2 regions of the Clostridium fungisolvens genome follow, and region 1 is predicted to be linked to the other one. Evidence: a T-box and tRNA genes for the amino acid it is inferred to sense, from the RefSeq annotation. Region 1 holds a T-box; the other holds one or more tRNA genes.
What was found. A T-box is a leader RNA that pairs with one kind of tRNA and senses whether it is charged. The one in region 1 lies ahead of tyrS (tyrosine--tRNA ligase), so its partner is inferred to be a tRNA-Tyr.

Region 1 (6,402 bases):
ATTTATGGAACTTACTCCGAAGGATCAAATTGATTTTAACTTTATGCTTGATACCATAAAGAAGAATTATGAGAAATACGGATTTGTACCAATGGATACCCCAATTATGGAGAAAAGTGAAGTTTTGCTTGCTAAAGGTGGAGGGGAAACAGAAAAGCAAATATATAGATTTAACAAGGGGGATACTGATATATCCTTACGGTTTGATCTTACAGTTCCTTTTGCTAGATTTGTAGCACAACACATGGGTGAATTAAATTTTCCTTTTAGAAGATATCAGATAGGTAAGGTTTATAGGGGAGAAAGAAATCAAAAGGGAAGATTCAGAGAGTTCTACCAGTGTGATATAGATATAATAGGCAATGGAAAGTTAAGTATAGTAAATGATGCAGAAATTCCTGCAGTTATATATTCCATATTTAAAGAGTTAGGTTTTGAAAACTTTAAGATAAGAATAAATAACAGGAAGATATTAAATGGTTTCTTTAACGCTCTAGGCATATCCGAGGCTGGTGATGTTCTAAGAACAATAGATAAGCTAGATAAAATTGGAGAAGAGAGTGTGCGAGATGAACTTTCCAACACTCTAAGTGAAGAACAAGTCACTTCCATAATGAAGTTTATAATGCTTTCAGGAAATAACAGTGAACTTATTAACTCTTTAGAGCAACTTGGTGTAGAAGATGAAGTATTCTTAGACGGATTAAAGGAATTAAAGTCAGTAATAGAATATATAGGGTGCTTTGGTGTGCCAGAAAAAAATTATATAATTGATTTAAAGATTGCAAGAGGATTGGATTACTATACTGGAACAGTGTATGAAACTATACTAGATGATTATCCGTCAATTGGTTCTGTGTGTTCTGGAGGTAGATATGAAAATCTAGCAGAGTATTACACAAATCAGAAGCTCCCTGGAGTTGGGATATCCATAGGTTTAACTAGATTGTTCTATCAACTAAGAGAAGCAAAACTATTAAAATCTAAGGATAGAGAAACTCTTTGTGATGTTATCATAATACCGATGAATGATGACTTGAATTACAGCCTAGAAACAGCAAATAAGCTAAGAGCAGCTGGTATAATAACTCAAGTGTATTTTGAGGGTGGAAAGCTTCAAAAGAAGATGAACTATGCAAATAAATTAGGAATTCCTTATGTAGTATTAATAGGAGATGACGAAATAAAGGATAATGTATTGACTGTAAAATCAATGCTTTCTGGAGAGCAAGCTAAAAAATCTGTTGATGAAGTTATAGAGGAGTTAAGAAAATAAAAAATATATGATGGTAATAATGAAAGTTCTTATATTGTTATAACATATAATTATAAAAAGAAAAATTTATATATTTATATAAATATATAGTGTTAATGCGGGCTTAAGAAGTTTTAGAAAACTTTTTATGTAAATTATTCAAAAAAATAGTTGAATAGTTTTGAATGCTTGAGTATAATATATAAAAAAATATAAAAAAGGCTATGAGTAGAAAGAGTAAAAATATATTTCTTTTTAAGAGAGCTTCTGGTTGGTGTGAAGAAGCAAAGAATTTATTTTGAATACATCTATGAGCTGAACACCAAATCCTTATAAGGTAGTAGGCTGTTTTCCCTATCCTGCACAGGTTATAGTGCTAGAGTATCATGTTCATGTTTTTTTACATCGTACTCGAAAAGGTTATTGTCGTAAGGCATTAATAAATTGAGGTGGTACCGCGAAGTTTATACTCTCGTCCTCTAGAGCAATCTAGAGGACGGGAGTTTTTTTATTCTTTAGGAAATTATATCTCAATTTAGCGAATTCTTTATTTACCAACTAATTTTATAAAGTTATTCTGCAGGTAATTTTATAAATAGGTTGGATTAGATTAAGCTCATACATTTAAGTATGTATAACTTTATTTAATATGAAGTTTTCATTTCCATGAAGTATTGAGCTTGAAGTTTGATTTGAATAAATTTAGAAAGTAGTTAAATAAATTTAAATTTAGGAGGTGTAGTTAAGTATAAGTTAGTTCTCTTTATAGAAAAAGTAAATCTTTAAATGTAAATAGGCAACTAACTATTTTGAACTTAACTTGATTAATATGATTAATATAGAAGAGCAAATAAAAATAATTTCTAAAGGGGCAGATGAGATTATTAGTTTAGTGGATCTAAGACAAAAGTTAGAGCAGTCGATAAAAGAAGATAAACCATTAGTGATCAAACTTGGACTTGATCCATCAGCACCAGATATACATCTTGGGCATGCGGTTGTGTTAAGGAAGATAAGACAGATGCAAGAACTTGGGCATGAGGCTATTATAGTTTTAGGGGATTTTACAGGAATGATAGGTGATCCTACTGGAAAATCAAAAACTAGGAAGCAATTGTCTAAAGAGCAGGTTATAGAAAATGCCAAAACCTATGAAGAGCAAATATTTAAGATATTAGATAAAGATAAGACAAAAGTTAGATTTAACAGCGAATGGCTTTCAAAGTTGAATTTTGAAGATGTATTAAATCTAGCAGCAAAATCAACAGTGGCTAGAATGCTTGAAAGGGATGATTTTAAAAAGAGATTTGAAAGTAACCAAAGTATTTCTATCCATGAGTTTTTCTACCCTTTAATGCAAGCATATGATTCTGTAAGTTTAAAAGCAGACATTGAACTAGGTGGCACAGATCAAAGGTTCAATATACTAATGGGAAGAACGCTTCAAAGAGATTTTGATATGGAAAGCCAGGTTGCTATATTTATGCCTTTACTTGAAGGTGTTGATGGAAAAGAAAAGATGAGTAAAAGTCTAGGAAATTATATTGGCATAAATGAAAGTGCTAAAGATATATTTGGAAAGACTATGTCTATACCAGATGAAAATATTATCAAATACTTTGAGCTAACTACGGATATACATCCTGATAAAATTGATGAAATTAGAAGTAAATTAAATAGTGGTAAGGTAAATCCTAGAGATATTAAGATAAGCTTAGCTAAAGAATTGGTTAGATTATATCATGGAGAAAAAGCTGCTGAACAAGAAGAGCAAGAATTCATAAATATATTTCAGAAAAAAAGTATTCCTAAAGATGTAGAAAAGCTTGAAGTAGAGGCTGAATTGTTAGATAAAGATTTAATCTCATTTTTATTTGAAAAAGGATTATGTAAGAGTAAGAATGATGCTAAAAGGCTTATAACAGGTGGAGGGCTAAAGATAAATGGAGAAAAGGTTATTAATAGCTTAGAGGTATCGATAGGTGATGGTGATATAATTCAAGTCGGTAAGTTAAGGTTTGTAAAAGTAAAACTTATATAATATTTACTTGATTATAGGGAATAATTAATCATAAAATTTATATTTTTAAAAATAATATATGGATAATATTATTATGATAAAAAGATAATAAAGGTATATTTAAATGTTATATAATTTAAAATAAATTGATGCTTATTAAATGTTGATAGATATAATTTATAATTTTAAATACCAATTATCTTTGGGCTAACGGGAGAGTATCATGAAGATAAGTAAAGATTTTTATGCAAGAGATGCCATTACAGTGTCGAAAGAACTTCTAGGAAAAATATTAGTAAGGAAGGTAGGAGAAACATTTCTAAAAGGAATAATAGTCGAAACTGAGGCATATATAGGTGCTATAGATAAGGCCTCACATGCATATGGAGGGAAGATGACAGAGAGAGTTAAGCCTCTATACGGGCCTCCTGGAATTGTATATGTTTTTTCTATATATGGAATGTATCATTGTTTTAATATAATAACAAAAGAAGAAGGAACTGCAGAAGGTGTACTCATAAGAGCAATAGAGCCTGTAGATGGTATTGAAGAAATGGCTAAAAGGAGATTTGATAAAACAATTGATTCTCTAACTAATGCTCAAGTGAAAGCTCTTACTAATGGTCCATCAAAGTTATGTATTGCTTTTGCAATAAACAAGCAAGATAACTGGGTAGATATGACTGAAAGCGAGGAGTTATATTTAGAAGAACCTTCAGACAATAAAACTATATCGGATGAAGATATTGTTGAAACTACTAGAATCGGTATAGATTATGCGGAAGAAGCTGTGCATTTTCCTTGGAGATTCTATATTAAGGATAATAAGTGGGTTTCTAAAAAATGATAATGCATCTATATATTTAAGTGGATTTAAAAGATAAGGTTAATTAAAAATATAAATATGCTGGTGATTATATGGGTCCTATAATTATTTTCGATAAAAGAACAGGATATATTTTTTACTGTCAGGGTATAGAAGACATGGAATGGATATTTGTTTAAGAAACTGAAGTTTATAAGGAGAAGAAAATATATTCTTCTCCTTATAACTATTTAATAGCATATAAATGTATCTATTCTTCTTATGTCTATTCCGAAATATACCCATCTATAGAACATCCATCTCCATCCAGAAACTGAGTAACGATCTACTGATGTCAGGTAAGCCCAATAAGATCTTCCGTTATTCTGCCATATATAAGTATATCTAAATAGGCAAGGGCGTATGGAAATTGGACTTACTGCTTTTACATTGCCTCCTCCAGTTTGAGGTCCACCAAAAGCTTGAGGCCCTTCAGGATATTGTGAGCCTGCAAGAACTTTAGCTTTAGGGTCATTCTTTGAAGGATTGAATGAAGGAGGAGGAGCCATTGGAGGTGTATTTACTGGAGCTGGAGGTGGAGTTGGTCTATCAGAGGGGCCTCTCATATCCTCTTCTAAGCTCTCATATATTGGAGCATAAGTAAAACTAACATCTACTTCATATTCTCCAACTTCGTCTATACTGCTTCCATCGTCATAAAATCTAAAGTGACTATTTGGATTGAAGTAATCATTATTAAAGAAATCCATCTTGATCTCCCTTTAAAAATTTATCTCTTTATAAGAATATGAAATTTATACTACTTAAGTTACACAATATTAAAAAAACCAGCTAGCTTATTAGTATATATAGATTAATAAGTATAAAAGCATTAATAAAGATGAAACACCTCAACCCCAAATCTATTTTCAAAACTCCTCTGGGCTTTGAAATGGATATTTGAAAATATAAATTCAATTATATAGTGGTTCGTCTATATATAGAATATTGCGGTGATATTTCTAATAGGTACTAAGACGATATATTTAACTTAATTGGAAAAATAAATATTATTTTTTATAAACAAAGTGCACAAACATCAAATAAAGTGCATAAATATACAATAATGCTTTGTCTTTGTTGAAAGGAACTTTATTTATATGATAATAATCACATTGACAAAATGCTTGCTATAGATAATAATATAATGGACTCAATAGGACAAAAAGAGTTACAAATACCTATAGGCAAGGTATAATATTGTTAATGGTTAAAGATTACCTATTTGGGTAATCTTTAATCATTTCAACAAAAATAAAAACTTTTATTTCTTGACATGTACTATAGGTTAAACTAGAATAGATATAAATAACAAATAATAAGGTAGATAATACACTTTAAATTGGTCCAGAGAGGCCAGAAAGGGGTATGATTATATGGCATACGTTTTTTGTCATGAAATTAAACAAATAGCTTTGATTATAATTGAATATCCTGCTGAATATATAGGGTATCTAAGAGATTAGTGTTTTTTTATTAATCTCTTAGATATCCTTTTGTTTTGTTTAAATAGGATAAGCTTATACAACATTTATTTGCTGCATATCAGGTACTATAAACTTAATAACTGATCTATATACAACGATACTGTAATTTTTAGATATAAGTAGGTTGAGTTTTATATGGTAAATTGTAAAGTTAGGTAAAGGATGTAAAGTTTATAAAAATGTTAAAAGCATATTTAAAACAGATTCCTATAGAGCAAAGCAAAAGTATACAGTTACTATTAGAATAAATCATAAAATACATGCATAAATTGTTATTGACGAATAATTATGCAATATGATTTAATAAATATACATGAATAAGTTCGGCAGGAACCTCACTTGTATAAGTGTATTTTCCCTAAAGGATTATAAGGAGGACTATAATGAAAGCAAAGCTTATATTAGAAAATGGTATTGTTTTTGAAGGAAAAGCTTTTGGATATTTAAAAGAAAGTGTTGGAGAGGTAGTATTTAATACCGGAATGACAGGATATCAAGAAGTGCTTACAGATCCATCGTATTATGGACAGATAGTTACTATGACTTATCCTTTGATCGGAAACTACGGAATAAATCTTGAAGATATGGAGTCTTCTTATCCTAAGGTTAAAGGATTTATCGTAAGAGAAAAATGTGCTTCACCAAGTAATTTTAGATGTGAATTAGAAATAGAAACTTTTTTAAATAATAATAAGATAATTGGACTTGAAGGAATAGATACAAGAGCTCTTACTAAAATATTAAGAGAAAATGGAACAATGAAGGGTGTAATAAC
Region 2 (6,402 bases), 870 kb from region 1:
AGAGCCAGGTGTTGTTGGTGCAATCTTTGATACAGATATTACTACTGAGACTATATCAGATGGTATCCACATCGCATATCCATCGCTTAGATCAGCTTACAAAATCAAAGGAATAAATAAGGTACTTCTAGTTTCTGATGCAATGATGGCATGTTGCATGCCTGATGGAGACTATTCCTTAGGAGGTCAGGATGTAATAGTTAAGAATGGTGCTGCTAGATTAAGAAATGGTGCTTTAGCTGGCTCTATCCTAACACTAGACAGCGCAGTTAGAAACGTTAAGAACAATTCAACTTATCATTTGTATGAAATAATAAGAATGGCATCTTATAATGCCGCAAAACATTGCAAAATTGAAGAGAGCAAGGGTCTTATTAAAGAAGGTTATGATGCAGATTTAGTATTATTTGATGAAAATATTAACATTAGACTATCTATTGTTAATGGAAAAGTTGTATTTGATTCAAATCGATAATTTTTTTATATAAACATATCTATACATCTATACATGTTTGTCCATATATCTTATTTACTAACAATATCTAAAATAAGAATAAAAAAAATGCTGCTTAAAAGCAGCATTTTTCATTATATATATTTCTTTATTTCTTCAACCTTATTTAATTGCTCCCAAGGTAAGCTTACGTCAGTTCTTCCGAAATGACCATATGCAGCAGTTTGCTTAAATATAGGTCTTCTAAGATCAAGATCTCTTATTATAGCACCTGGTCTTAAATCAAATACCTTACCAACGATCTCAACTATCTTATCGTCTCCTATTTTTCCAGTTCCAAAAGTATCTACTTCTATAGAAACTGGCTTAGCTACACCAATTGCATAAGCTAATTCTATTTCTAGTTTATCAGCAACTCCAGCAGCAACTAGATTCTTAGCAACCCATCTTGCTGCATAAGCTGCAGATCTATCAACCTTAGTTGGATCTTTTCCTGAGAAAGCACCACCACCGTGTCTTCCATATCCACCATAAGTGTCAACTATTATCTTTCTTCCAGTTAAACCACTATCTCCTTGTGGTCCACCTATTACAAATCTACCAGTAGGATTTATATAGTACTTTGTATTTTCATCTAATAGGTTTGCTGGTATTACAGCATTTATAACATGTTCTTTTATATCTTTTTCTATTTGCTCTTGAGATACTTCTGGACCATGTTGTGTAGAAACAACAATTGCATCTATTCTAACTGGCTTGTTGTCTTCATATTCAACTGTAACTTGAGTCTTTCCGTCTGGTCTTAGATAGTCTAAAGTACCATTTTTTCTAACTTCACTTAATCTTCTTGATAATCTATGAGCTGAAGCTATTGGCATAGGCATATATTCTTCTGTTTCGTTTGTAGCAAATCCAAACATCATACCTTGATCTCCAGCACCTACTGCTTCAATCTTATCCATTTCACCTTTTTTTGATTCTAATGCTTCATCAACTCCCATAGCAATATCAGCTGATTGTTCGTCTATTGAAGTTAGTACTGCACATGTATCGCAGTCAAATCCATATTTAGCTCTGTCATAGCCTATTTCTCTTACTGTCTGTCTTACGATTTTAGGTATATCTACATAGCAATTAGTAGATATTTCCCCCATAACTACAACCATACCTGTAGTTACTGCTGTCTCGCATGCAACTCTAGCATTTGGATCCTTTTCTAATATAGCATCTAATATCCCGTCTGAAACTTGGTCACAGATTTTATCTGGATGTCCTTCTGTAACTGATTCTGATGTAAATAATCTTTTCATTCAAAACTTAACTGTCTTCTAAAATAAAACAGTTAATTCCTCCCTTCATAAAAAATTATAGTTATTAAAAAATCATTCAGGCTACTGCCGATGATTTTCTTTACGCATCTGCCTTTCTAAGCAAATCACAACAAACCTGGCAGGTGAATATTTTTTACTCTTATTAATAGTGTAAATAAAAATCATAGACTTTTATCCTTAAAGTCTTCACAATGGATGCTTTAAATATTTTTAAGAGCAAAAAAATCTCTTCAAAGAAGAGATTTATAATTTCATCTCTCTTATCTCGCAGCTTATCTGCAGGAATTGGCACCATTGTGTATATCACCGGTTGCCGGGTTTCATAGGGCCCTTTCCCTCCACCTCTCTTGATAAGAGTTACATTATTTAATTATCTTTATTCATACAAAAAAGACACCACTATAAGTGTCTTTTTGGTGGAGGAGAGTGGATTCGAACCACTGAAGCAACTTGCAACAGATTTACAGTCTGCCCCCTTTGGCCACTCGGGAACTCCTCCATAAATGGAGCTGGCAATAGGAATCGAACCTACAACCTGCTGATTACAAGTCAGCTGCTCTACCGTTGAGCCATGCCAGCATATTATTGATTTTTTAAATTAATGGTGGGCACAACAGGGATCGAACCTGTGACCCTCTGCTTGTAAGGCAGATGCTCTCCCAGCTGAGCTATGCGCCCTTAATTTATTATTTTAAAATTGGTGGAGGAGAGTGGATTCGAACCACTGAAGCAACTTGCAACAGATTTACAGTCTGCCCCCTTTGGCCACTCGGGAACTCCTCCCTAATTTTGGAGCTGGCAATAGGAATCGAACCTACAACCTGCTGATTACAAGTCAGCTGCTCTACCGTTGAGCCATGCCAGCATATTATTGATTTTTTAAATTAATGGTGGGCACAACAGGGATCGAACCTGTGACCCTCTGCTTGTAAGGCAGATGCTCTCCCAGCTGAGCTATGCGCCCTTAATTTATTATTTAAAATTGGTGGAGGAGAGTGGATTCGAACCACTGAAGCAACTTGCAACAGATTTACAGTCTGCCCCCTTTGGCCACTCGGGAACTCCTCCATATAAGCTTTAACCAAACTTTCGATAAGTTCAATCTTTGCTGTTTTGTTTTGTCGGTGCCAATCGACAAGGATTAGTATATAATGTTATCTTATTATTTTCAACCCCAATTTAAAGGCATATTCAGTCATTTTTACAATTTACTTTTTATTTTCTACAACTTCCTCCGTATTAATACTAAATGCTACGCTATTCTATATATTATTAATAACTAAAATAATTTATTTCATACCGATATTTTTGTCTTAGATTAATTAATCTCCTATACTCTTCTCAATATATTCTACATCTATATATGGACTGAGTATATTTTTCACTTTTTCGTAATCGTTATACGATAATTTTTTCTTTAATATAGTAAATATATCTTTCGATGCCTCTATTTCATTACTGCTCTTCATATCTTCTTGTATATAATCATAATCCGCGATAGATAGTTTTCGTGATAAATATATTAACTTTGCTTTATCTGCTAGGCTTATTTTATTTAATATTGTATTCTTATCTATCTTGAAAATTGAAACTGTAGGAACAGCTTCTTCTTCAAATATACTACTATCATAACTATCTTCTTGGCTCACATAACCATTGTAATTATTTTCTAATTCCGAATTATTTGAACTTATATTTTGTTTACTTACATCCACATCACTTTTTGCTGAACTATCTATATTAGTATTTATTTTACTTTTATTCTGAGAATTTAATTTATCTTCCAATTTCTTATTAGTCTCATTGTTTTGTGTCTGTTGTTTTTCTTTGCTAATATTGCTCTGTTTAATAGTCAAATTTTGTTTGCTGCTTACTTGTAATTTTTCATAATTATACTTATTGTTTATGACCATTACTTCAACTGAAATAAACGTAATAAAAATAACTATACAACTATATTTTTTTTGTTTCTTATCCATACCTAAGCACCTCCTAATATTAAAAATATTGACAGTATATCAATATTTTATTCTTTTTTAATATTTCATATATTTGCTTCATATAAATTTATTATGAGGGAGGTGGGATAGTGAATAAGATAAAAGTTAATTATAAATCATCACTTGCTTACTACGAGATAGCCTACTTTTTAAAGAACTACATTAAAGATAACACCGTTATAGTCTGTATAGGTACTGACAAATGCATAGGAGACTGCCTTGGCCCATTAGTTGGTACAATGCTGAAAGACAAATTTTTTCCACTTCCTATATACGGCACAATAGCGTCGCCAATACATGCATTAAATCTTGATAGAAAACTAACTGAAATTTACTCAAGCCATCCTAAAGCTTGTATAATAGGAATAGATGCATGTCTAGGAGATTCGAACTCAATCGGTGAAATTCATACAAGAGATTACCCTATTCATCCTGGTAAAGGTGTAGGCAAGACTCTTCCGGACGTCGGTGACGCCTCAATAATTGGCATCGTTGACTCTAGTGAAAATTCTGAGATATTCACCAGTCGATCTATTAGATTAAATTTAATAATGGAGATGGCACAAGTTATTGTTAATTCAATAGTACACGCATACTATTTAAGCAACTTTCAAAAATAAGGCAAAAAAGTTAAAAAGCTAAAAACTATTAAAATATCTAAGTTACAACAACTTGAAAATTTATACTTTTTTAAACATTAAAAGGGACAGAATTATATTCTGTCCCTTTTACTACTCAACAAGTTCAACTTCCATATCCTTATTAAGTTCTAATTTTTCAAAGTTCTTTAAAGCAATGCCTGTCCCCATTGCAACACAGGAAATTGCATCATCTGCTACTCTTACTGAAACACCTGTCTCTGACTCTAAGTATTTATCAAGTCCATGTAATAATGCACCGCCTCCGGTCATTAATATTCCATGTTCTATAATATCAGCTGCTAGTTCAGGCGGTGTTCTCTCTAATACAGAATGAACTGCTTCTAAAATCATCCTTACAGTTTCTTTTAAAGCTATCCTTATTTCCTCTGTAGTTATATCTACAACATCCGGAAGTCCAGTTATTAGGTTTCTTCCTTTTACAGGCATAGTAAGGTTTCTTAAATCCTTAAATGCAGATCCAACATTAATCTTCAAATCTTCTGCAGTTCTTTCACCAATCATAAGCTTATATTTATTTCTTATATATTTAATGATTACTTCATCAAATTTATCGCCAGCAATTTTTATAGAAGATCTTACTACAATGCCTCCTAAAGAAATCACTGCTATATCAGTTGTACCTCCACCAATATCAACAACCATATTACCACTTGGCTTGTTTATATCGATTCCAGCACCTACCGCAGCTGCCAGAGGTTCTTCTATCAAATAGACTGTTCTAGCACCTGAATTTTTCGAAGCATCAATTATGGCTCTTTTTTCTACTTCAGTAGCTTGAGAAGGAACACATACCATGACTTTAGGCGCCGATACTCTTTTCTTTCCACACCCTTTTCTTATAAAATATGTTAGCATTTTTTCAGTCATATCATAGTCTGAAATTACACCGTCTCTAAGTGGACGTACAGCAACAATATTTCCTGGTGTTCTTCCAATCATCTGCCTTGCCTCTTCTCCAACAGCTAATATTTTATTACTGTTTTTGTCTATAGCAACTACAGATGGTTCTTTTAAAACGACGCCTTTATCTTTTATATAAACAAGCACAGTCGCCGTACCTAAATCAATTCCTATATCTGTTCCCATTCCCAAAAACCACATTCCAATTCACTCCTAAAATTCTATTTATACAAACATAATTTGAGTATTTTTTACATAATTTATCATATAAATTATACATGGAATGTGATTAACCTTCAATAGCTTTATACTTTAATTTTGTAGCCTTTCCTCCTCTTATGTGTCTCTCAGCTTTGTTCAAATCCAATATAATCTTTGCTTTTTGAGCAATTACTGGATTAATCTTTGGTAATCTCTCTGTCATATCCTTGTGTATTGTACTTTTGCTCACTCCGAATACTTTTGCTGTTTTCCTAATTGTAGCTTTTGAATCGATAATATACTGTGCAACTTCTAAGACTCTTTCCTCAATGTAGTCTTTCAAAATGCTACCTCCTTAATTAGCTATATTAATAAATATGCACTACTCTTTAACTAAATTACTTTTTCTAAGTATTCAGTCATCTTCTATTTAGAAAATGACTGAATAAAAAATTATTATTTTGCTGCTGTATTAAATTTTATATACTTACTTGGATCAACTTGTTGATCTTTTGAGTCAATTATCTGGAATCCTAAATGTTCAGCATATGACTCAAACTTAAGCATTCTTGCTGTGTCTCCAACTTTACCAATTGTTTGTTTAGCTTTGACTACCTCATCTTTCTTAACAGAAACTTGAGGGTCTAAATTTGTATAAACTGTTTTCATCCCATTTGAGTGTGAAATAACAACATAAGTTCCTACAAATTCATCTCCATTTGCTACCTCAGTAACTTTTCCATCAGCTGCAGCGGTAACTGTAGTGCCCTTCTTAGCATTAATACCTATGCCTTTTACCACTGTGGTCCAAACATTAAAGCCTTTAATTTCAATTGGTTTAGATCCATCTGAAA

Region 2: it encodes a tRNA-Tyr, which carries the amino acid that the T-box ahead of tyrS (tyrosine--tRNA ligase) is inferred to sense. The anticodon was not compared.

The regions. Positions count from the first base shown of each region.
Region 1 is NZ_BLZR01000001.1:4,688,489-4,694,890, reverse strand. Features, by position in the region: gene hisS (histidine--tRNA ligase) at 1-1,276, shown strand, start outside; T-box leader at 1,471-1,738, shown strand; gene tyrS (tyrosine--tRNA ligase) at 2,085-3,296, shown strand; gene bsdtw1_RS20785 (DNA-3-methyladenine glycosylase) at 3,499-4,122, shown strand; gene bsdtw1_RS20780 (hypothetical protein) at 4,332-4,850, opposite strand; gene carA (glutamine-hydrolyzing carbamoyl-phosphate synthase small subunit) at 6,011-6,402, shown strand, end outside.
Region 2 is NZ_BLZR01000001.1:3,818,964-3,825,365, forward strand. Features, by position in the region: gene nagA (N-acetylglucosamine-6-phosphate deacetylase) at 1-475, shown strand, start outside; gene metK (methionine adenosyltransferase) at 589-1,764, opposite strand; SAM riboswitch class I at 2,043-2,142, opposite strand; tRNA gene bsdtw1_RS16790 (tRNA-Tyr) at 2,200-2,284, opposite strand; tRNA gene bsdtw1_RS16795 (tRNA-Thr) at 2,290-2,364, opposite strand; tRNA gene bsdtw1_RS16800 (tRNA-Val) at 2,388-2,463, opposite strand; tRNA gene bsdtw1_RS16805 (tRNA-Tyr) at 2,484-2,568, opposite strand; tRNA gene bsdtw1_RS16810 (tRNA-Thr) at 2,576-2,650, opposite strand; tRNA gene bsdtw1_RS16815 (tRNA-Val) at 2,674-2,749, opposite strand; tRNA gene bsdtw1_RS16820 (tRNA-Tyr) at 2,769-2,853, opposite strand; gene bsdtw1_RS16825 (hypothetical protein) at 3,108-3,764, opposite strand; gene yyaC (spore protease YyaC) at 3,875-4,405, shown strand; gene bsdtw1_RS16835 (rod shape-determining protein) at 4,517-5,548, opposite strand; gene spoIIID (sporulation transcriptional regulator SpoIIID) at 5,637-5,891, opposite strand; gene bsdtw1_RS16845 (M23 family metallopeptidase) at 6,005-6,402, opposite strand, start outside.